Linked DNA regions of Duganella zoogloeoides. The protein of the gene in region 1 binds, or shares a complex with, the protein of each later gene. Links are inferred from orthologs where the notes say so. Each region holds a gene or a part of one and is shown in the gene's direction. Other genes may lie near its edges. The genes, in order: mnmE and mnmG.

What was found.
Region 2: the proteins of mnmE (region 1) and mnmG are in contact, whole or in part, in a solved structure (PDB 9HIP), measured with the Escherichia coli proteins. The link is inferred for Duganella zoogloeoides from one-to-one orthologs.

Annotation. Positions count from the first base shown.
Region 1 is NZ_CP140152.1:6,290,165-6,300,560, forward strand. Bases 3,114-5,947 are described here. They hold mnmE (tRNA uridine-5-carboxymethylaminomethyl(34) synthesis GTPase MnmE), read left to right. Parts: upstream 3,114-3,757; coding sequence 3,758-5,137; downstream 5,138-5,947. Other genes in these bases: yidC (membrane protein insertase YidC), read left to right, coding at 3,114-3,693; SR858_RS27570 (lectin OAA family protein), read right to left, coding at 5,217-5,947. Also shown: chromosomal replication initiator protein DnaA, read right to left, coding at 1-552; rpmH (50S ribosomal protein L34), read left to right, coding at 1,008-1,142; rnpA (ribonuclease P protein component), read left to right, coding at 1,179-1,652; membrane protein insertion efficiency factor YidD, read left to right, coding at 1,659-1,919; more of yidC, read left to right, coding at 1,930-3,113; more of SR858_RS27570, read right to left, coding at 5,948-6,047; SR858_RS27575 (SMP-30/gluconolactonase/LRE family protein), read right to left, coding at 6,444-7,382; SR858_RS27580 (hypothetical protein), read left to right, coding at 7,645-7,851; SR858_RS27585 (Hpt domain-containing protein), read right to left, coding at 7,841-8,482; SR858_RS27590 (CAP domain-containing protein), read right to left, coding at 8,484-9,479; pssA (CDP-diacylglycerol--serine O-phosphatidyltransferase), read left to right, coding at 9,693-10,396. UniProt on the Escherichia coli protein: Exhibits a very high intrinsic GTPase hydrolysis rate. Involved in the addition of a carboxymethylaminomethyl (cmnm) group at the wobble position (U34) of certain tRNAs, forming tRNA-cmnm(5)s(2)U34.
Region 2 is NZ_CP140152.1:5,945,828-5,956,336, reverse strand. What follows is about bases 5,646-8,592. They hold mnmG (tRNA uridine-5-carboxymethylaminomethyl(34) synthesis enzyme MnmG), read left to right. Parts: upstream 5,646-6,123; coding sequence 6,124-8,061; downstream 8,062-8,592. Other genes in these bases: rsmG (16S rRNA (guanine(527)-N(7))-methyltransferase RsmG), read left to right, coding at 8,058-8,592; SR858_RS26170 (sulfite exporter TauE/SafE family protein), read left to right, coding at 5,646-5,941. Outside these bases: SR858_RS26190 (ABC transporter substrate-binding protein), read left to right, coding at 1-482; SR858_RS26185 (branched-chain amino acid ABC transporter permease), read left to right, coding at 591-1,475; SR858_RS26180 (branched-chain amino acid ABC transporter permease), read left to right, coding at 1,486-2,469; SR858_RS26175 (D-(-)-3-hydroxybutyrate oligomer hydrolase), read left to right, coding at 2,607-4,679; more of SR858_RS26170, read left to right, coding at 5,180-5,645; more of rsmG, read left to right, coding at 8,593-8,717; SR858_RS26155 (ParA family protein), read left to right, coding at 8,823-9,593; SR858_RS26150 (ParB/RepB/Spo0J family partition protein), read left to right, coding at 9,605-10,489. UniProt on the Escherichia coli protein: NAD-binding protein involved in the addition of a carboxymethylaminomethyl (cmnm) group at the wobble position (U34) of certain tRNAs, forming tRNA-cmnm(5)s(2)U34.

The DNA of each region.
Region 1 (10,396 bases):
ACCGAGGCCCACGCCGCCGTAGAAGAACAGCGGGTTGTATGACACACCCGGGTTGTTGGCCACCTGGATCGCTGCTGCGCGCGCCAGCTGGTTGGCCTTACCGGTCACAAAACTGTCGAACGTCAGATCGGTGTTGATGCGGCTTTGCTCGCGGCGCGGCGGGGCGCTGGCCGGCAATTCCGGCACCGATGGCACCGGGTCGTGCAGGGACGAGCCTGAGGCCGTGGCCATGCGCGAGCCGCCGGTGGGCACGCCGCCGTTGTGATCGGGCACGGGCGCGACCGTGGTCGCGGCTTTTTTCGGTGCGGACAGGCGCGGATCGAGGATGAATTGCACCTCGGTCGGTTGCTCCCAGTACTGGCAGGCCAGCGCGGTGATGCGGCTGGCGAACTGGGTTTTCACCCAGTCGAGCTTGAACCGGTTGGGCGCGGCCACGCGCAACTTTCCCGCCTCGTAATCGATGGGGATGAGCGGCTTGATCCAGGCACTGAATTGTTGCGGCGTCAGCTCCAGCTCTAGCTGGGCGGAGCAGGTCTGCCAGAAATTTTCCATGAAATCGACTGTCGTTTCTTACTGTATGCAGCGTGTGTGCAGTAAGAGCGTCGTAACAAAAACAACGGTGATTTCTTACTGCGTATTCTGCGGATAAAGGTGTGGGCAACTTCGAAGTTTTTCACACGTAACGCGCTATTCTACTCTCGTCCGCACAAGTTATCCACAGGCGCGACGCGTTTTTTCGCGTTTCCGGCATGGTCGGCGCGGCCAAAGTCCGCCGTCAGTTGTTGACAAGGGGGATCAAAATGCTGATAATTCAGGGTTCCCCGCCCGTATTCCGTGTTTATTCACTTGAACGTCAATATGGAGTAAGCGTGGATTATTGCGGGCGATGAGATGGACCCAGCTTGTGCCGTAGCGTTGGCATGGGTGCGCGAAGTGTCATTGGCACCAAAAACTGACGGGCTGTCATACCCGATTTTGCATTTTTTTCTGCTTTAAGCGAGACCAACATGAAACGTACTTACCAACCATCCGTTGTGCGCCGTAAGCGCACCCACGGCTTCCGCGCACGCATGGCTACCCGTGGCGGCCGCCAAGTGCTGAACGCGCGTCGCGCCAAAGGCCGCAAGCGTCTGGCTGTATAAGCCAGCTGCTTGTTAGCTGATCGCGTGGAAAGCTGTATTTCAAGCGGCTCGACAGGCGAAGGTTCACACGACTTCGCGCGCGTTCGGCGTATCGTTAAAACGGATGAATTTTCATCCGTTTTTCGTTTGCGCCCTACTCAAAAAAGCGCGCACTTCGTGCTCTACACCTGTCCGAACAACCTGCCGCATGCGCGGCTGGGCGTCGTGGCGGCCAAGCGCTTCGCGCCGCGCGCTGCCACCCGCAATACCATCAAGCGCATCACACGCGAGCTGTTCCGTACTACCGGTTTGCCCGCCATCGATTGCGTGGTGCGCCTGTCGCGTCCGGTCAATAGCAAGGATGGGCCGGCCACCACGGCCAAGCTCAAGGCCGAGCTGCGCGTGGAGTTGACGCGGCTGTTCGCGGCGCAAGCCCGGATCGGCCGGCCGCCGGCAGTGGCTGCTTCCGCGACACCGGCGTCGCCCGGTGCAGCGCAGGCCTTGCCTTCGGCAACGCCGCCCCCAGCTTAGCCCACCATGACCCGTCTGCTTCATTTCCTGCTGCGCGCTTACCAGTTGGCCATCAGTCCACTGCTGGGGCCGCGTTGCCGCTTCTACCCGAGTTGCTCGAATTACGCGTTGGAAGCGCTGCAGATTCACGGCGCCGCCCGTGGCAGCCTGCTCGCTGCCAAACGGGTATGCCGCTGTCACCCCTGGAACGAGGGCGGCTTCGACCCGGTGCCGCCGGCCGACCCGACATCTTCTTCATCGACCGCTTGCGGTTGCAACCACTCCTGATAAGTACCTAATGGATATCAATAAACGTACCATTTTGTGGATCGTCTTCGCCGTGTCTCTGGTCGTTCTGTGGAACAACTGGATGGTGTCGACCGGCCAGCCGTCCATGTTCGCACCGCAACCGCCGGCCAAGACCGCGCCGGTTGCCGACGCCAAGAAATCCGAGTCTGCCGCCGCCGCTGCCAATGCTGCCGCCACCGCTGGCGCCGTGCCTGGCGCTGCCGCAGTCGACGGCGCCGCTGCGCCCTTCAAGAGCGAGCTCATCACCATCACCACCGACGTGGTCCGTGCCGACATCGACACCCAGGGCGGCGTGATCCGTCGCCTGGAACTGCTGAACTACAAAGAGAACAGCCATCCAGGCTGGTTCAACGGCTGCTTCGGCTGGTTCAAATGGTGCCAACCTGGCGACAACGGCAAGAACGTGGTGCTGTTCGACATCGATTCGAGCACCAACAAGACCTACCTGGGCCAGACCGGACTGATCAACGCCCCTGGCGCGCCTAACCACACCAGCCCGTTCGTTGCCAAGCCTGGCGCGCGCATGCTCAACGACGGCAACCAGGTGCAACTGGTGCTGGAATCGGAGTCGGGCGGCGTCAAGCTGACCAAGACCTTTACCTTCAAGCGCGGCGATTACGTCGTTGACGTGCGACACGACGTCACCAACACCGGTACCGCTCCTGTCAATCCGACCCTGTACATGCGCCTGGTCCACGACGGCAACAAGCCGGCCACCGATTCGTTCTTCAGCAGCAGCTACACCGGTCCGACCATGTACACGGCCGAGAACAAGTACGAAAAACTGAAGTTCGACACGCTGGAAAAAGAAGCCAAGGAAGCCGAGAAGACCGGCAAGCCGATGGTGCAAGACCACGTGACCCACGCCGACAACGGCTGGATCGCCATTTCGCAGCACTTCTTCGTCTCGGCGTTCATCCCGCAAGACAAGCAGATGCACGAGATCGCCACCGAGAAGATCAGCACCAACCTGTACGGCATCGGCGTCAAGCAGCCGCTCGGCACGCTGGCGCCAGGCGCCACCGTCAGCAACAACGCGCGCCTGTACTCGGGTCCGCAGATCTCCAAGCTACTCGAGCCGGTCTCGCCTGGCCTGGAACTGGTCAAGGACTATGGCTGGCTGGCCATCATCGCCAAGCCGATGTTCTGGGTCATGGAACACATCCACGCCGTGCTCGGTAACTGGGGCTGGACCATCATCGCCTTTACCATCCTGATCAAGCTGCTGTTCTTCCCGCTGTCGGCGGCCGGTTACAAGAGCATGGCCAAGATCAAGCTGGTCACGCCGAAGATCCAGGCCATCCGCGAGCGCTACAAGGGCGACCCGGCCAAGATGAACCAGGCCACCATGGAGCTGTACAAGACCGAGAAGATCAACCCGCTGGGCGGCTGCCTGCCGATCCTGATCCAGATGCCGGTGTTTATCTCGCTGTACTACGTGCTGCAAGCGGCCGTGGAAGTGCGCGGCGCGCCGTGGATCGGCTGGATCACCGACCTGTCGCAACATGATCCGTTCGGCATCCTGCCGGTGCTGTACGCGATTTCGATGTTCATCACCACCAAGCTGAACCCGGCGCCTGCCGATCCGATGCAAGCGAAGATCATGCTGTTCATGCCGCTGGTGTTCTCGGTGATGTTCTTCGTGTTCCCATCCGGCCTGGTGCTGTACTGGGTGGTCAACAACGTGCTGTCGATTGCCCAGCAGTGGGTGATCACCAAGAAATACTCGGTGCCGGAACCTGCCAAGGCTTAACTTCCGTCACCTGGAAAAACCCGCGTTGATCGCGGGTTTTTTTTAATCCTCTACAATTGAGACCATGAACCTCGACTCTTCCCCCATCGCCGCCATCGCCACCGCACCGGGACGCGGCGGCATCGGCGTGGTGCGCGCCTCCGGCAAGAACCTGCAACCGCTGATCGCTGCGCTGTTCGGCGCCACCACCTTGCAACCGCGCCACGCCACCTACATCCCGTTTAGGCAGGCTGACGGCGCCATCATCGACCAGGGCATCGCCATCTGGTTCCGTGGCCCGCACTCGTACACGGGGGAAGACGTGCTGGAGCTGCAAGGCCACGGCGGCCCCATCGTGCTGCAGATACTGCTCGCGCGCGTGCTCGAGGCGGGCGCCGAACTGGGCCTGCGCCTGGCCGAGCCCGGCGAATTCACGCGCCGCGCCTACCTCAACGACAAGCTCGACCTGGCGCAGGCCGAGGCCGTGGCCGACCTGATCGACGCTTCCACGGAAGCGGCCGCCAAGTCGGCGTCGCAGTCGCTGTCGGGCGCGTTCTCGCGCACCGTCAACGACCTGGTCGGCGGCGTCACCAACCTGCGCATGCTGGTGGAAGCGACGCTGGACTTCCCCGAGGAAGAAATCGATTTTCTCGAAAAATCGGACGCGCGCGGCCAGTTGGCCGGCATTGTCACCGCCCTGGAAACCGTGTTCCGCCAGGCCGCCCAAGGTGCGCTGCTGCGCGAGGGCTTGAACGTGGTGCTGGTTGGCCAGCCCAACGTCGGTAAATCGTCGCTGTTGAACGCGCTGGCCGGCAACGAGGTCGCCATCGTCACCCCGATTGCCGGCACCACGCGCGACAAGGTGACCGAAACCATCCAGATTGAAGGCATCCCGCTCAACATCATCGACACCGCCGGCATCCGCAACGATGACGAGGCAGTGGACGTGGTCGAGCGCATCGGCATCGAGCGCACCTGGGGCGAAGTGGGCAAGGCGGACGTGATCCTGCATCTGCTCGACGCCGCGCACGGCCCCACCCGCGCCGACGAAGACATCGTCGCCGCCTTCCCGGACGGCGTGCCGGTGCTGCGCATCTGGAACAAGATCGATTTATCGGGCCACAAGCCGGGCGCGGACGTGATGCCGGACGCCACCCACGTGTACCTGTCGGCCAACGAAAAAACCGGCATCGACCTGCTGCGCGCGGAGTTGCTGCGCATCGCCGGCTGGCAGCAGACCGGCGAGTCGCTGTACCTGGCGCGCGAACGCCACCTGATCGCGCTGAAAAACGCCGGCGCCCACCTGGCCCGCGCTGGCGAACACGCGGCCCAGAACGACCAGTCGCTCGACCTGTTTGCCGAAGAACTGCGCCTGGCGCAGGTGCAACTGTCGAGCATCACCGGCGAGTTCTCGTCCGATGATTTGCTGGGGGTGATTTTTGGGCGGTTCTGTATCGGCAAATAGCGCTTTCGCAAAGAAAACGCCAGCGCTCGAGCTGGCGTTTTACCTGGCCGGTCAGCGGCCAGCTTCGCACTTTTCTGTGTTACGCAGGCAAGCCGGTCGCGCGGAAGCCGATCGGGCCTTCGCCGTTGTAGGTGATGCTGCCACTGAAGGTGTTGCCGCCGTCGGCTGAGGTGATGTTGACTGCCACGGCCTGCTGGCCGGCACGGCAACCAATCAGCCACACACCGCCCGGATGCCAAGGCGCGGTGTTGCCGCCCCACTGGTTTTCCACCGTGTAGTTATTGCCTGCCACTTCGGTGGCCTGCACGCCGATCGGGCCTTCGCCCGCGTAGGTCATGGTGCCGGTGTAGGTCTTGCCGTTGTCGGGCGAGCTGATTTCGACTGCAACGACGGCCTGGTCACGGCAACCGAGCACCCACACGCCACCTTGGTGCCACGGCGCGGCAGCGCCACCCCACTGGTTTTCGGCGGAGTACACGGCACCGTCGCTGAGTTCGCTCTTGAAGCCGATCGGACCTTCGCCCTTGTAGGTCATGGTACCAGTGAAGGTGGCGCCGCCATCACCGGATTCGACGTTGACTGCCACCACGTTTTGGCCGGCACGGCATCCGAGGACCCAGCTGCCGCCTGGATGCCATGGCGCCGTATCGCCGCCCCACTGGTTTTCGACCGTGTACGTGTTCGATTGCGTCAACGTCGCGCGGAAGCCGATCGGGCCTTCGCCGGCGTATTTCATTTGACCGGTGAAGGTCGTGCCGCCGTCGCCCGATTCGATATTGAGCGCCACGACGTTTTGGCCAGCGCGGCCACCGATGATCCACATGCCTCCCTCATTCCACGGTGCCGAAGAACCGCCCCACTGGTTTTGCACATGATGGAGATTGTTTGCGTTTTTGCTGGTGCTGGACATGCTGAACTCCTCGAGAATGATGCAGCCGGTCGGCGCTGCCCCGGTGTGCGCATTGAATTATTCGCTGCGCGACATGGATATCTTGCTGTGCTTGGTTTGACTTGGTGATCGCAGGCGCCCCATCGGAGGCGCCGCGCATGGACCACTATTGCAAACACCATGCCACCGCAAAACAGGGGCTTGCGCGGGGGAGGAGAGGAATTTCAGGTGTAAAAAGCTTGTCAACGACGGTCAGCTGACATGTAAAGGATGGGGGCGACTGAGCGGAAAGATATCCGCTTACCTCTGCTGGTCATGCCAATCTTCGACGTGGATGCGAACGCTGTTCACGGCAAGGGGCGGTCCAGTCTTGCGAACACGTCGTGTCGCTCGATTATAGCGCCGGACCGGCGTCGCTCAATACGGGGCGCCGTTGATCCCCAGCCGCACTTGCCACACTGCGCCCGCGCCGGTAATGAACAGGGTTTTGCCGTCAGGCCCGCCAAATGCCGCGTTGGTCACGTTCGCATCGACGTGGATGGTGGCGAGTTGCTTGCCGGCCGGGGTGAACACGCGCAAGCGTTGATCGGCGTGTTCCGTCACGTAGAGATTGCCCTGGCAGTCCACGGCCATGCCATCAGGGATGCCCAGTCCTTTCACCAGGTCGCGTCCCTGTTGCGGCTTGCCGTTGACGATCGGGTACGCGCGCAGCACGCCCTGTTTGCCAGTCATGCCGTTCACGTACAGCACATCGCCGGCGGGCGACAGCGACACGCCATTCGGATTGACCAGGCCATCTTCCACCACCGTCACCGCGCCATCGGGCGCCACGCGATAGACGCGGGTTTTATCCTGGCCGCCCGGCGCGGCGTCGCGCTGAAAGGCGGGGTCGCTGAAGTAGATGGTGCCGTCGGCGGCGATCGCCAGGTCGTTGGGGGAATTGAAAACCTGGCCCTGGTATTTGCCGGCCACGTCGCTGCGCTTGCCGTCCAGGGTGAAGCGCGACACGCTTTTGTACTTGTGGGTACCGGCCACGATATTGCCCTGGCCATCCACCGCCAGGCCGTTGCTGCCGCTGTCGGCAATCGCGGTGCTGACCTTGCCGCTGGCGTCGAGCTTGAGGATGCGCGACGGGAAGCCGGGGCCGAACGTGAAGTGCGAGAAGTACAGCGCATCGCCAATCCACACCGGCCCTTCGTACAGCCCCTGGCCCGCGCCGGTCACGTTGGCAGCCTGGACGCGCGTGGCCGTCAGTTCGCCGGCAGGCGCGGTGCCCTGGCAAGTGGCCGGTGCGGCCATGGCGGCAGAGGCCGAGAGCGCTGTGGCCAGGCTGAGGATGAGATGGCGTAACTTCATGGGCATGATCCTGTTGTAGTACGTTGGCAACTATCATTTCCAACGTTTTCATTAAAAAATTTTTCTTTCCTATGAGGGCGGCAATTTTGACCCGGTGCAGCCAATTTTTGCCCTCGCGGCCTGTATGACCACCGCCACTATCCTGCTATGATTTACCGGTCGCAGTCTGCCTGAATTTACATCACCTTGCGCATTGTCATAGGTGGAAATATTCCACTAAAGTAATCTTGCTAGCCTGAGCACTGCCTGATTGGGAGGGATCGTGGAACCGACACAAGATAGCGTACCGGACGACGGCATGGGTGCCAGCGCCACCGCGTCAGCGCCTCAAACAGCGTTGCGTACTCGGCAAGCTTTGCCGCCCAAGGGCGCGTGCTGGTATTGCGACCGGCCGCTCGACAATGTGCGCCGCTTCTGCGACAAGGAATGCGCCGACGCCTTCGATGAAGAAAAGGAATTTACGCGCTGAGCTTGCCCTTTGCTCCTTCCAGCACCGCCAGCGCCCCTTCGAAATCGAACTGGTGCGCCGCTTCCGTCACCTCCTGAAATACTTCCACCCCCAGCCCGGCCGCCAGCACACTGGCCGAGCGCTCCAGTACGTCAATGGCGGCGCCGTCGCCTTCCTCCAGCAGCCGCGCCAGGTGTTGCACCAGCATGCCGGTTTCGGGCGGGCCGCCGGCAGTCGTAGCGCTCGCCGCCGCCATCGCAGGCGCAGCAGGCGGCACCGACGCGCCAGTCTGCGCCGCTTCCAGTTCCGCATCGATGGCCGCCATCAGCGCGCGCAACGCCTGTTCCAGTTGCACCAGCGGACCGATGCATTGCGTGGGCGGGCCGGCGAACAGCGGTTCAAGCGCCATCGACAGCAGGTAAAGTTGTTGCGCACCGATCATGCCGGCCGCGCCCTTGAGGGTGTGGACGGTGCGCTGGGCCGAGACGGCGTCGCCGCCGAGCAACTCGGTGCGGGCTTGCTCGGCGCTGTCCTGGTAGCGTTGGCGGAACCGGCGCAGGATTTGCCGGTACAGGTCGTGGTCACCCATCAGTTGCTGCAGGCCGGTCTCGACCTCCAGTACCGTGACTGCGGGAAGGTTGGTGGTTGGCATATCAGCGGGTGGTAAAAGACCAGTCCTGCGCCACCGCCACGCCGTGTACCGCGCCCCGGAAGCTGACATCATAGGTCGTATTGCCGCGTAGCACAGTGAGCGGCACGATGGCAGCTACCGTGCTACCGGTGGCTGCATCGCTGGCGTGGCTGAGCAGGCGGGTGGTCAGCGCCGCACCGCCGCGCGGGGCCACGGTAAAGCTCTGCACGGTCAGGTCGCCAGAACGTCCACTGTCGGCATGGACGCTGATCGGATAGCCGACCTCGTTCTGGTCGGGCACGGGATCAGGCTCTTCCCGGTCGCTGAAGAAATTGGTGGGCACGGCGGTCTGGCCGGCAACCGGATAGACGGCGATCTTGCCCGCACCCAAACCCGAGCCCAGGCCATTGTTAGCGGCCACGTCAGCTGTGAAATACGTGTAAGTACCGTTGGCGGTCACCGCGCCGGTACCGATTTCCTTGAATACAGGCTCGAAGATCACAAAGCGGTGATAAATGGCCGCAATCAGTTCGTCCGCGTGATAGTGGCCCGAGGTATTGCTGGCTGCCGAGATGACTTCGCCAATAGCCCAGCGACCGCCGAGCGTGTAGCCGGCCGCCGCCAGGCGGTTGGTGAGCTTGATGCCGGTAAAGCCGGGCTGGCCAGTGGCCTGGTCGTGCGAGATGGTGTTATTAAGGCGCAGGTATTGCGAATGTCCGAGTGCCGCTGTGTCGATGGTGGTATTACGCGTCAGCGCGGACAGTCCCAGCATTGCGCGCCGGTAGTTGAACCAGTTGAAGCCGTCGGTAGCGGTATTGCCCGTGAGCGCAGGGGCGTTGGAGGGGATCGTGGGCGTGGTCGGGGTGCCGGTCTGTTCGGGCGGGGCGGTCACGACCGCGCCGGGGGCGCTGCTCTCGCCACCGCCACCACCACCGCAGCCGGCCAGCAGGGCGGCAATCACGGCTGCCGCCAGCAGGGCGGGGGATGCAGACAACGACGGGCGGCGGATGGTACGCATGGCTTCTACTCCTGAAGTAGGTCCGTTCGATGCGGACCTTGACCGCCGATTCTATGCCAGATTTCCTGTGCGAAGCACGCGATTTGCGCGGGCAGTAAACACCAGGCTGCGTGCCGGGTGCCGGACCTGGTAGCGACAATGGTAAGCTTGCGCCTGACCCGCCGCTTGCCGGCATTTTCGGATTGCCAGTTGAAACCTACCAATCAAGCGCGCATGCGCCGCGCCAAATTTGCCCTGCCCAGCATGGTGACCCTGATGTCGATCGCCTGCGGCTTCGGCAGCATCGTCATCTCCGTCGATAACGCCCTGGTGGGCGACCCGTCCGATTACTGGCTGGCAGCCGTGCTGCTGGTGCTGGCCGGTGTGTTCGACGCGCTCGACGGTTTCGTGGCGCGCGCCACCAATACCCAGTCCGAGTTCGGCATGCAACTCGACTCGATCGCCGACGTGATGAACTTCGGCTGCGCGCCGGGGCTGTTGCTGTACTGCTACGGCTTCGTGCACGTGGGCCTGGACTCGGAAACCCTGCTGCGCGCGGGCGGCATCGCCAGCTTCTTCTTTGTCGCGTGCGGGGCCTTGCGGCTGGCGCGCTTCAATGTCAGCGTGGGCCGTACCGATCCGCGCTATTTCGTCGGCATGCCGATCACCGCCGGCGCCGCCTGTGTGGCGGCCGTGGTGGTGGCCTGGCCCGAGCGGCCGACAACCATTCTGCACGCTGCCGGGATCGTGGCGTTGCTGTTCGTGGTGGGCAGTCTGATGGTGTCCACGGTGCGCTTTCCGAGCTCGAAGCAGAAAATGAGCGCGGGCCTGGTCGTGGCGTTGCTGATCAACGTGGGCTTGCTGGTGTGGTTGAAGGCCAGTTATTTCGTGCTGTTCTTCCTGGTGTACATCGTCGGCACACTGGCGCTCAACCTGGC
Region 2 (10,509 bases), 350 kb from region 1 along the record:
AGTTTGGCATCACCAAGAAAATGAAACTGGCGGGGCTGCTCATTTTCATCAACGATATCCACTCGCTCGGGCTCAACCTCACGCAGGGCATGTACCTGACCGACGGCTGGTACTGGGACCAGAACGACGATACCCGCGCCTGGTCCAAGCGCTATTTTGCCAAGATGAAGAAAGAGCCATCGATGCTGCAGGCGGCCGATTATTCCGCTGCCGCCCAGTACCTGAAAGCCGTCAAGGCTACCGGCACCGACGATGCCGACAAGGTCATGGCCTGGCTCAAGGCCAACAAGGTCAACGACATGTTTGCCAGGAACGGCGTGATCCGTCCGGACGGACGCATGGTCCACGATATGTATTTGATGGAAGTGAAAAAGCCATCGGAATCGAAATATCCGTGGGATTACTACAAGGTGGTGGCCACCATCCCCGGCGACCAGGCGTACGCCACCAAGGCGGAAACCAAGTGCAGCCTGTGGAAATGATGTGATGCCTGCCCGGGGCGGCCATTCGGCTTGCCCCGGTTCTTACCCTCCCGACCCCCGCCTGGCACAGCGCACCTCGAGCAGGCGACTTTTTTTGTTAGTGATCTCATGGAAATATTCGGCCGTCCCTTGACCGTGTGGTTGAGCCAGCTAATGCTGGGTCTCGTCAACGGTTCGTTCTACGCGATGTTGTCGCTGGGCCTGGCAGTGATTTTTGGCCTGCTCAACGTGATTAACTTTTCCCATGGCGCCCTGTACATGATGGGCGCGTTCGTGGCCTGGATGGGCATGACGTATTTCGGCCTCAGCTACTGGTGGATGTTGCTGCTTGCGCCTTTGACCGTCGGCGCGTTCGGCGTAATCGTCGAGAAAACCATGCTGCGCTGGCTGTATAAACTGGACCACCTGTACGGGCTGCTGCTCACCTTTGGCATCACCTTGCTGGTCGAAGGCGTGTTCCGCTCGTTCTACGGCGTGTCGGGCCAGCCGTTCCAGACACCCGACGCGCTGGCTGGCGCTACCGACCTCGGCTTCATGGTCATGCCGCACTACCGCGCCTGGGTGGTGGTCGCCTCCGTGGTGGTGTGCCTGGCCACCTGGTACGTGATTGAAAAAACCAAGCTGGGCTCTTACCTGCGCGCCGGTACCGAAAATCCCAAGCTGGTGGAAGCGTTCGGCGTCAACGTGCCGTTGATGGTCACGCTCACCTACGGCTTCGGCGTCGCGTTGGCGGGCTTTGCCGGGGTGCTGGCGGCGCCGATCATCCAGGTCCAGCCGCTGATGGGCCAGAACCTGATTATCGTCGTGTTCGCTGTTGTGGTGATCGGCGGCATGGGCTCGATCATGGGCTCGATCCTGACCGGCCTCGGGCTTGGCGTGATCGAGGGCCTGACCAAGGTGCTGTACCCGGAGTTTTCCTCGACGGTGGTATTCCTGGTGATGATCGTGGTGCTGCTGCTGCGTCCTGCCGGTTTGTTTGGTAAAGAAAAATAAGAGGCTCTTCATGAACAAGACACTCGGTTATTCCCTGGCCCTGGCGGTCGCGCTGGCGGCGCCCTTCATCGGCTACCCCGTGTTCCTGGCCAAGCTGCTGTGCTTTGCACTGTTCGCTTGCGCCTTCAACTTGCTGATCGGCTTTACCGGCCTGCTGTCGTTCGGCCACGCGGCCTTCTTTGGCGGCGCCGGCTACGTGGTGGGCAACGCCCTCAAGGTATGGGGCTGGCCGGTCGAGCTGAGCCTGTTCATGGGACTGCTCAGTGGCGCCGGCCTGGGCCTGGTGATGGGCGGGCTGGCGATCCGCCGCCAGGGGATTTATTTTTCCATGATCACCTTGGCGCTGGCGCAGATGGTGTTTTTTATCGCGCTGCGCGCCGGCGGTTTTACCGGTGGCGAAGATGGTTTGCAGGGTGTTCCACGTGGCAGCGTGCTCGGCATGATCGACCTCGGCAACGACTTGCTGCTGTACTTCTTCGTGCTGGCGCTGGCGGTTGGCGCGTTTGCGCTGATCGTGCGCACGGTCCACTCGCCGTTCGGCCAGGTGCTGATGGCGATCAAGGAAAACGAGCCGCGCGCGATTTCGCTCGGTTACGACGTGGACAAGTACAAGCTGCTGGCGTTTGTGCTGTCGGCCGCGCTGGCCGGCCTGGCCGGCGGCCTCAAGGTGCTGGTACAGGGCTTCGAAACCCTGACTGACGTCCACTGGACCATGTCCGGCCTGGTGGTACTGATGACCCTGGTTGGCGGCATGGGCACGCTGGCCGGTCCCATCCTCGGCGCGGTGATCATCATCATGCTTGAAAATAAACTGGGCGACTGGGGCATTTACCTGTCGTCGGTCAGCGGCATCGAGTGGTTCACCACCATCGGCGAGGCGGTCAACATGGTGGTGGGACTGATCTTCATCATTTGCGTGCTGGCATTCCGGCGCGGAATCATCGGCGAGTTCCTGGCCTGGAGCCGGAAAAAGCCGGTGGCCAGGCCGGCCTGAGAGTTTTCTGGACCAAGTATGACGTAGCACATGCGCCGGGCGATCTGCCCGGCGTTTTCCATTTGGACGGGGTAAATTTCTGGCAGCAGTCTGGAGGGACTCTTTCCGTCCATCATTTACCAATCTGGAGGATGAGCATGAAAACCACGACACTTGTCTCCGCCGTTACGGCCGCTATTGCCACCCTGGCATTGAGCGCCTGCGGCTCACACCATGGCCACCACGGCGAACCGAACGAAGCACCGCGCTACCTGCGCGACATCAGCGTTGTCACCTACGATGGCGTGTCCGACGATTTGCTGACCGGCGGCCTCGGCGCCTCCGGACTGACTGCCGCCGCACCGGTGCCCGGCTATGCCGATCCACTCAATCCCACGCCGGCCGAGCTGCGCCGCAACGCCATCTATTTCAACTACCGGGCGATTGCCGACGTCAATCCCACTGCCGGCTATGGCCGCCTATACGGACCCAATGTCGATGTCAACGGCGTGCCCACCACCGGCGAGGGCAAGATCGCCGGCACCGAGTACATCGCTTACGCCGACGACGGCAGCGGCAACCAGAACGTGACGGTCATGGTGCAAATACCGGACAGTTTCGATGTCAGCAACCCGTGCATTATCACCGGCGCCTCGAGCGGTTCGCGCGGCGTGTACGGGGCGATTGCCACGGCGGGTGAATGGGGCCTCAAGCACAAGTGCGCGGTGGCTTATACCGACAAGGGTACCGGCACCGGCCTGTACACGTTCGAGGACGACAGCGTGAACCTGCGCACCGGCGTGCGCGCACCACGTACGACAACAGGCAACAACGCCAATTTCTCCCCGGCGATTACCGAAGCCGAACGTGCCGCGTTTGCTGCCGCTTACCCGGGCCGCATCGCATCCAAGCATGCGCATTCTCAGCAGAACCCGGAAAAAGACTGGGGCACGCACGTGCTGCAATCGGTGGAGTTCGCTTACTACGCGCTCAACGAAAAGTTTGGTGAGCCGGGCAGGGACGGCAAGGGTCACCGCGTGCGCTTTACGCCGCGCAATACGATCACCATCGGTTCCAGCGTTTCCAACGGCGGCGCTGCCGCGCTGCTGGCTGCCGAGCAGGACCGCAAGGGCCTGATCACCGGACTGGCGGTAAGTGAACCGCAGATCCAGCCCAAGGACACCACCAGCTACTCGGTGCGCCAGAACGGCACGCCGGTGACGGGGCAGGGCAAGCTGCTGATCGACTACTCGACGTATGCAGCGCTGTACCAGCCGTGCATTGCCGCCACGGCAGCGACGTCCGGCCGCTGCACGGCGCTCGTGGCCAAGGGCCTGCTGGTCGGCGCCGACCTGGTGGCGCAGCAGCTTGACGCCAGGGCGCGGCTGCGTGCCTACGGCTGGCTGGCGGAGTCCGATCCCTTGCAGGCAACCTACTCGCCGATCAATGTATTGGTGGCCGTCACCTATACATTTGCCTATGGCCGCTTCGCGCCCACCGACAAGGTGTGCGGCTTTACCTTCGGCCCGGTCGATACGGCGGGCTTGCCAACCACGTTCACCGCCGCGCAAAAGGCTGCCAGCTTTGCCACCCAGAACGGCATCATCGGCACGCCGATCTACGAGGATTCGGTCGGCGGCGCCCGGTCGTATGCGGCGGGTGTTTCGCCCAGCACCAACCTGGCCGACCAGTCGCTCGACGGCTTCCTGTGCCTGCGTGCACTGGCCACCGGCATCGATCCCGTCAACGGCAACGCGCTGACCGGCACGCTGGCCGCGCAAAGCAAGCGGGTGCGCGACGGGGCCGCCGAGGTGGTTGCAAATGGCAAGCTGAACGGCAAACCGGCGATCATCGTGCATGGCCGCAGCGATACGCTGATGGTGGTGAACTTTACGTCGCGTGCGTACCTGGGACTGAACGCGGCAGCGGAAGGCTCCTCAAGCAAGCTGCGCTACATCGAGGTCACCAATGGCAACCACTTCGATGTGCTGACCAATGCGCTGCCGCAGTACGTGATCCCGCTGAACGTGTACCTGTTCCGCGCGCTCGACGCGATGATGGCGCATCTGCGCAGCAATGCTGCATTGCCGCCATCGCAAGTGGTGCGCACGACCACTCGGCCGGATAATGCGGTGCCGTTGACGGAGGCGAACCTGCCGCCGATTGCAGCCGCCCCGGCGCCAGCCAACGCGATCACTGTCAGCGGCACGACGGTGGACGTGCCGCAATAAGCTTGGTACAAGGCGGTAGCGCACTGCGCTGCCGCCTTCTGCTTGTTTGTATTCCGCACTACCAACTGTGCACTGAGCAAGTTTCACTTAGCTTAACCCGCACCGGCACCGGCACCGGCACTTGCACTTACACCCACACTCGCACTTGCACTTGCACTCGCACCGCACCGCACCGCACCGCACCGCACCGCACCCACTCGCACCGCACCACTCGCAGCTACAGCCACATCGCTGTACTGAACAGTACCGGCACAGCAACCGAGATGGGGATACGTCACGTAGGTGCTTCGCCACTGGAATCTGCTGCTTATGCAATTTGCAGAGCTATGCCGTTTCGGCATGGGCTGCACCCGCTTTGGGCTGCGGTTTGTGGTAGCAGCAGCGCAACTCACCTGTCGCGGTCCAACATCATTTGCCGTTGCAATGCCATCTCGGCATGAGGCCTGAGTCCCGTTGTTCCGTACAATACAGCCTTGAAAAATTGACGGACGGCGGTAGCAGTGGATTACTTGATATTGGGTGTGGCCGCATTTGGCGCGGGACTGGTCGATGCGGTGGTGGGTGGGGGCGGGCTGATCCAGATGCCTGCGATTTTTTCGGTGTTCCCCAACACCGCGCCGGCCACCTTGATCGGCACCAATAAGCTGGCGTCGATCTTTGGCACCAGCGTGGCGGCGGTCAGTTATGCGCGCCGGGTGGCGGTGGCCTGGACCGTCGCCGCGCCAGCGGCGTTTGCCGCGCTGATCTTTTCCTTCCTCGGTGCGTACACCGTCACCAAAGTATCGCCCGACTTTCTGCGTACGGCTTTGCCGGTGGTGCTGCTGCTGGTGGCGATCTATACGTTTGCCAAGAAAGACCTCGGTTCGGTGCACGCGCCGCTGCATACGGGGCGCAAGGAGCAAACGCTGGCGCTGATCATCGGCTCGGCGATCGGCTTTTATGACGGCTTCTTCGGCCCCGGCACTGGCAGCTTCCTGGTGTTCCTGTTCGTGCGGATCTTCGGCTTTGACTTTCTCAGCGCGTCGGCGGTCAGCAAGATTGTCAATGTTGCCTGCAACTTTGCCGCGCTGGTATGGTTCGGCTACAGCGGCCACCTGCTATGGCAGTTGGGCCTGATGATGGCCGTGTGCCAGATTGCCGGCTCGGTGATCGGTACCGGCCTGGCGATGAAACATGGCAGTGGCTTTGTGCGTAAATTGTTTTTGATCGTGGTATCGGTGTTGATTGCCAAGACCGGGTACGACGCTTACCTGAGGTGGTAACGATGGCGTGATGTTTCACGTGGAACCAAACCACATCAAAGAGCAGGGCGCTTGTCGAAAGATGAGCGCCCTTTTTTAATGTTTCACGTGGAACCAAAGCAGAATATTTTTGCCTAAAAAAGTCGCAGCTACAAAAAGACTCTATAATTTGACCTTACTCCCTCCGCTTTAAAAATTCCATCATGTTATTTCCAACTTCATTCGACGTCATCGTTGTCGGCGGTGGTCACGCCGGCACCGAGGCCGCACTTGCTTCCGCCCGCATGGGCCAGAAGACTTTGCTCTTGACGCACAACATCGAGACACTGGGCCAGATGTCGTGCAATCCTTCCATCGGCGGTATCGGCAAAGGCCACCTGGTCAAGGAAGTCGATGCCATGGGTGGCGCGATGGCGATCGCCACCGACGAATCGGGCATCCAGTTCCGCATCCTGAATTCCTCGAAAGGCCCGGCAGTACGCGCCACCCGCGCCCAGGCTGATCGCATCTTGTACAAGGCAGCGATCCGTGCACGCCTGGAAAACCAGCCGAACCTGTGGCTGTTTCAGCAGGCCGTCGATGACCTGATGGTGGAGGGCGACCGCGTGGTGGGCGCCGTTACCCAGATCGGCCTGAAATTCCTGGCGCCAGCCGTGGTGCTGACCGCTGGTACTTTCCTCGACGGGAAGATCCACGTCGGGCTGCAAAACTACTCGGCCGGTCGTGCCGGCGATCCGCCAGCGATCTCGCTGTCGGCCCGTTTGAAAGAACTGAAACTGCCACAAGGCCGCCTGAAAACCGGCACGCCACCGCGCCTCGACGGCCGCTCGATCGACTTCGCGCAAATGACCGAGCAGCCGGGCGACCTCGATCCGGTGCCGGTGTTTTCGGTGATGGGCAATACCGCCATGCATCCGCAGCAGCTGCCGTGCTGGGTAACCCATACCAATAACGAAACCCACGACATCATTCGTGCGGGCCTTGATCGCAGCCCGATGTACACGGGCGTGATCGAAGGCGTGGGTCCGCGCTACTGCCCGTCGATCGAAGACAAGATCCACCGCTTTGCTTCGAAAGAATCGCACCAGATTTTCCTCGAACCAGAGGGCTTGACGACCCACGAATTCTATCCAAACGGCATCTCGACCAGCCTGCCGTTCGACGTGCAAATCGCCCTGGTGCGCTCAATGAAGGGGCTGGAAAACGCCCACATCCTGCGTCCCGGCTATGCCATCGAATACGATTATTTCGACCCGCGCGGCCTGAAAGCATCGCTGGAAACCAAGGCGGTGGGCGGCCTGTATTTCGCCGGCCAGATCAATGGCACCACTGGTTACGAAGAAGCGGCAGCGCAGGGCATGCTGGCGGGTATCAACGCCGCGCTGCAAACCCAGGGTCGCGAAGCCTGGACCCCGGCGCGCTCGGAAGCCTACCTGGGCGTGATGGTCGACGACCTGGTCACGCAAGGCGTGATGGAACCGTACCGCATGTTTACCAGCCGCGCCGAGTACCGCCTGAGCCTGCGCGAAGACAATGCCGACATGCGCCTGACCGAAATCGGCCGCAAGCTTGGCTGCGTGGGCGACGCCCAGTGGGAAGCATTCGACCGCAAGCGCGAGGCCGTGGCCCGCGAACTGGAACGCCTGCGTTCCACGTGGGTCAATCCGCGCATCCTGGAAGCCGCTGAATCGGAGCGTGTGATTGGCCAGGCCATCGAGCGCGAGTACTCGCTGGCCGACCTGCTGCGCCGGCCGGGCGTGGGCTACGACAAGCTGATGACCTTGTCCGGCATCGACGGCCGCGACCTGGCCGGCCCTGGGGTCACTGACGATGCGGTGCGCGAACAGATCGAAATCCAGCTCAAGTATTCGGGCTATATCGACCGCCAGACCAAGGAAGTCGAACGCCACGAACACTACGAAAACCTCAAACTGCCGGAAGGTTTTAATTACCTCGACATCACCGCGCTGTCGGTGGAAGTGCGCCAGAAGCTGCACGCCCAGCGCCCGGAAACCCTGGGCCAGGCCTCGCGCATCTCAGGTGTGACGCCTGCGGCCATTTCGCTGCTGCTGGTCCATCTGAAAAAAGTGGGCTTCGGCGGCTTTTTGAACAAGGAGCAGAAAGACGAGGTGGCGCAATGAAGGTCTTCGATCGCGCCGTCGTTGCTGACGTTTTACGCACCGGAATCGCCGGCCTCGAGCTCGACCTGAGCGAGGCCCAGGTCGAAAAACTGCTCGACTACCTGGCCCTGTTGAACAAGTGGAATGCGGTGTACAACCTGACGTCGGTACGCGATCCGCTGCAGATGGTCACGCTGCATTTGCTCGATTCGCTCGCTGCCGTGGCCGCGTTCAAAGACGCCAAAAACGTGCTCGACGTGGGCGCCGGTGGTGGCTTGCCCGGTATGGTGCTGGCGATTAGCCGGCCGGACATGAAAGTGTCGATGATCGACACCGTGCACAAGAAAACCGCGTTCCTGAACCAGGTCAAAGCGGAGCTGGAATTGACCAACGTGACGGTGTACACCAAGCGCGTGGAGCAGCTGGAAGTCAAAACCAGGTTCGACGTGATCACCTCGCGCGCCTTTGCCGACCTGTCCGACTTCGTCAACTGGTCCGGCCATTTGCTGGAGCAGGGCGGCCAGTTCATCGCCCTGAAAGGCACAGCGCCAGCGGAGGAACGCGAGCGGCTGCCGAAGCCATGGAAGGTGCAGAAACTGCAGCCTTTGCAGGTGCCGGGGCTGGAGGCGGAGCGCCATCTTGTGTTCATAAAATCAGAACACGCAGAAACAGTATAAATGGTTTAAATCGTATAAATCGTTTATATGAAATAAACGGTATAAATCATTTAAACCGTATAAATAATTTTTTGGAAAATACCGTAGGAAGACGATAAAAAATACATGGCAAAAATTTTCTGCGTAGCGAATCAGAAGGGCGGGGTGGGCAAGACCACCACCACCGTCAACCTGGCGGCCGGACTGGCAAAGCTGAACCAGCGCGTGCTGCTGGTGGACCTGGACCCGCAGGGCAACGCCACCATGGGCGCCGGCATCAACAAGGCCGGCCTGGCCGCCTCCACCTACGAGGTGATGCTGGGCGAGTCCGACGTGGCCGCCGCGCGCCTGCGCTCGGAGGCAGGCAGGTTCGATGTGCTGCCATCGAACCGCGAGCTGGCCGGCGCGGAGGTGGAGATGGTGGCGCTCGATAACCGCGAGCGGCGCCTCAAGCTCGCGCTGGCGGCAGTGGACCAGGACTACGACTTCATCCTGATCGATTGTCCACCGGCATTGTCGATGCTCACCTTGAACGGCCTGTGCGCCGCGCACGGCGTGATCATCCCGATGCAGTGCGAGTACTACGCGCTCGAAGGCTTGTCCGACCTGGTCAACACCATCAAGAAGGTGCACGCCAACCTGAACCAGGATCTGAAGATCATCGGCCTGTTGCGCGTGATGTTCGATCCGCGCATGACGCTGTCGCAGCAGGTCTCGGCCCAGCTCGAACAGCACTTCGGCGACAAGGTCTTCAAAACCATCATCCCGCGCAACGTGCGTCTGGCCGAAGCGCCGTCGTATGGCATGCCCGGCGTCACGTTCGATCCATCGTCCAAGGGCGCGCAGGCGTATATCGCCTTTGGCGCCGAGATGGTCGAACGCATCAAGAAAATGTAAGGCACCTATTTATGGCAACCAAAAAACTCAAGGGCCTGGGCCGCGGCCTCGACGCGCTGCTTGGCGGCAGCGACGACAAGGCGGCGGACGCCAACACGCCATCCGAATTGCCTGTCACGCAAATGCAGGCCGGTAAATACCAGCCGCGCACGCGCATGGACGAGGGCGGCCTGCAGGAACTGGCGGCATCGATCAAAACCCAGGGCATCATGCAGCCGATCCTGGTGCGCCCGGTCGGCACCGACCCGCTGACCGGCGCGGTCACGTACGAAATCATTGCCGGCGAACGCCGTTTCCGCGCGGCGCAACTGGCCGGACTGGACGTGCTGCCGGTATTGGTGCGCAACGTCGATGACCAGGCTGCCGCCGCCATGGCGCTGATCGAAAACATGCAGCGCGAAGACCTCAATCCGCTGGAAGAGGCGCAGGGCATCCACCGCCTGATCACCGATTTCAGTTTTACCCACGAACAGGCCGCCAACGCGGTGGGCCGTTCGCGCAGCGCCGTGTCGAACCTGCTGCGCCTGATGAACCTGGCGTCGAGCGTGCAAACCATGTTGATGGCCGGCGATATCGACATGGGTCATGCGCGCGCGTTGCTGGCGGTCGATGCGGCCACGCAAATCAACCTGGCCAACACGGTCGTTGCCAAACGGTTATCGGTGCGCGAAACGGAAAAACTGGTGACGCGCACGCTGGAAGAGCAACAGGCGGCGCCGGCCGAGGCGCGGCAAAAGGAAAAGTCCGGAGATATCACCAGGCTGGAAGAAGAACTGTCGGACAAGCTGGCCACACCGGTGGTCTTCAAGATGGGCAGCAAGGGACGCGGCCAGATGATTATCGACTTTGCCGACCTCGATATCCTCGATGGTGTGCTGGCAAGACTGCGTGCTTGAGCCGGCACGAGGAAAAATGG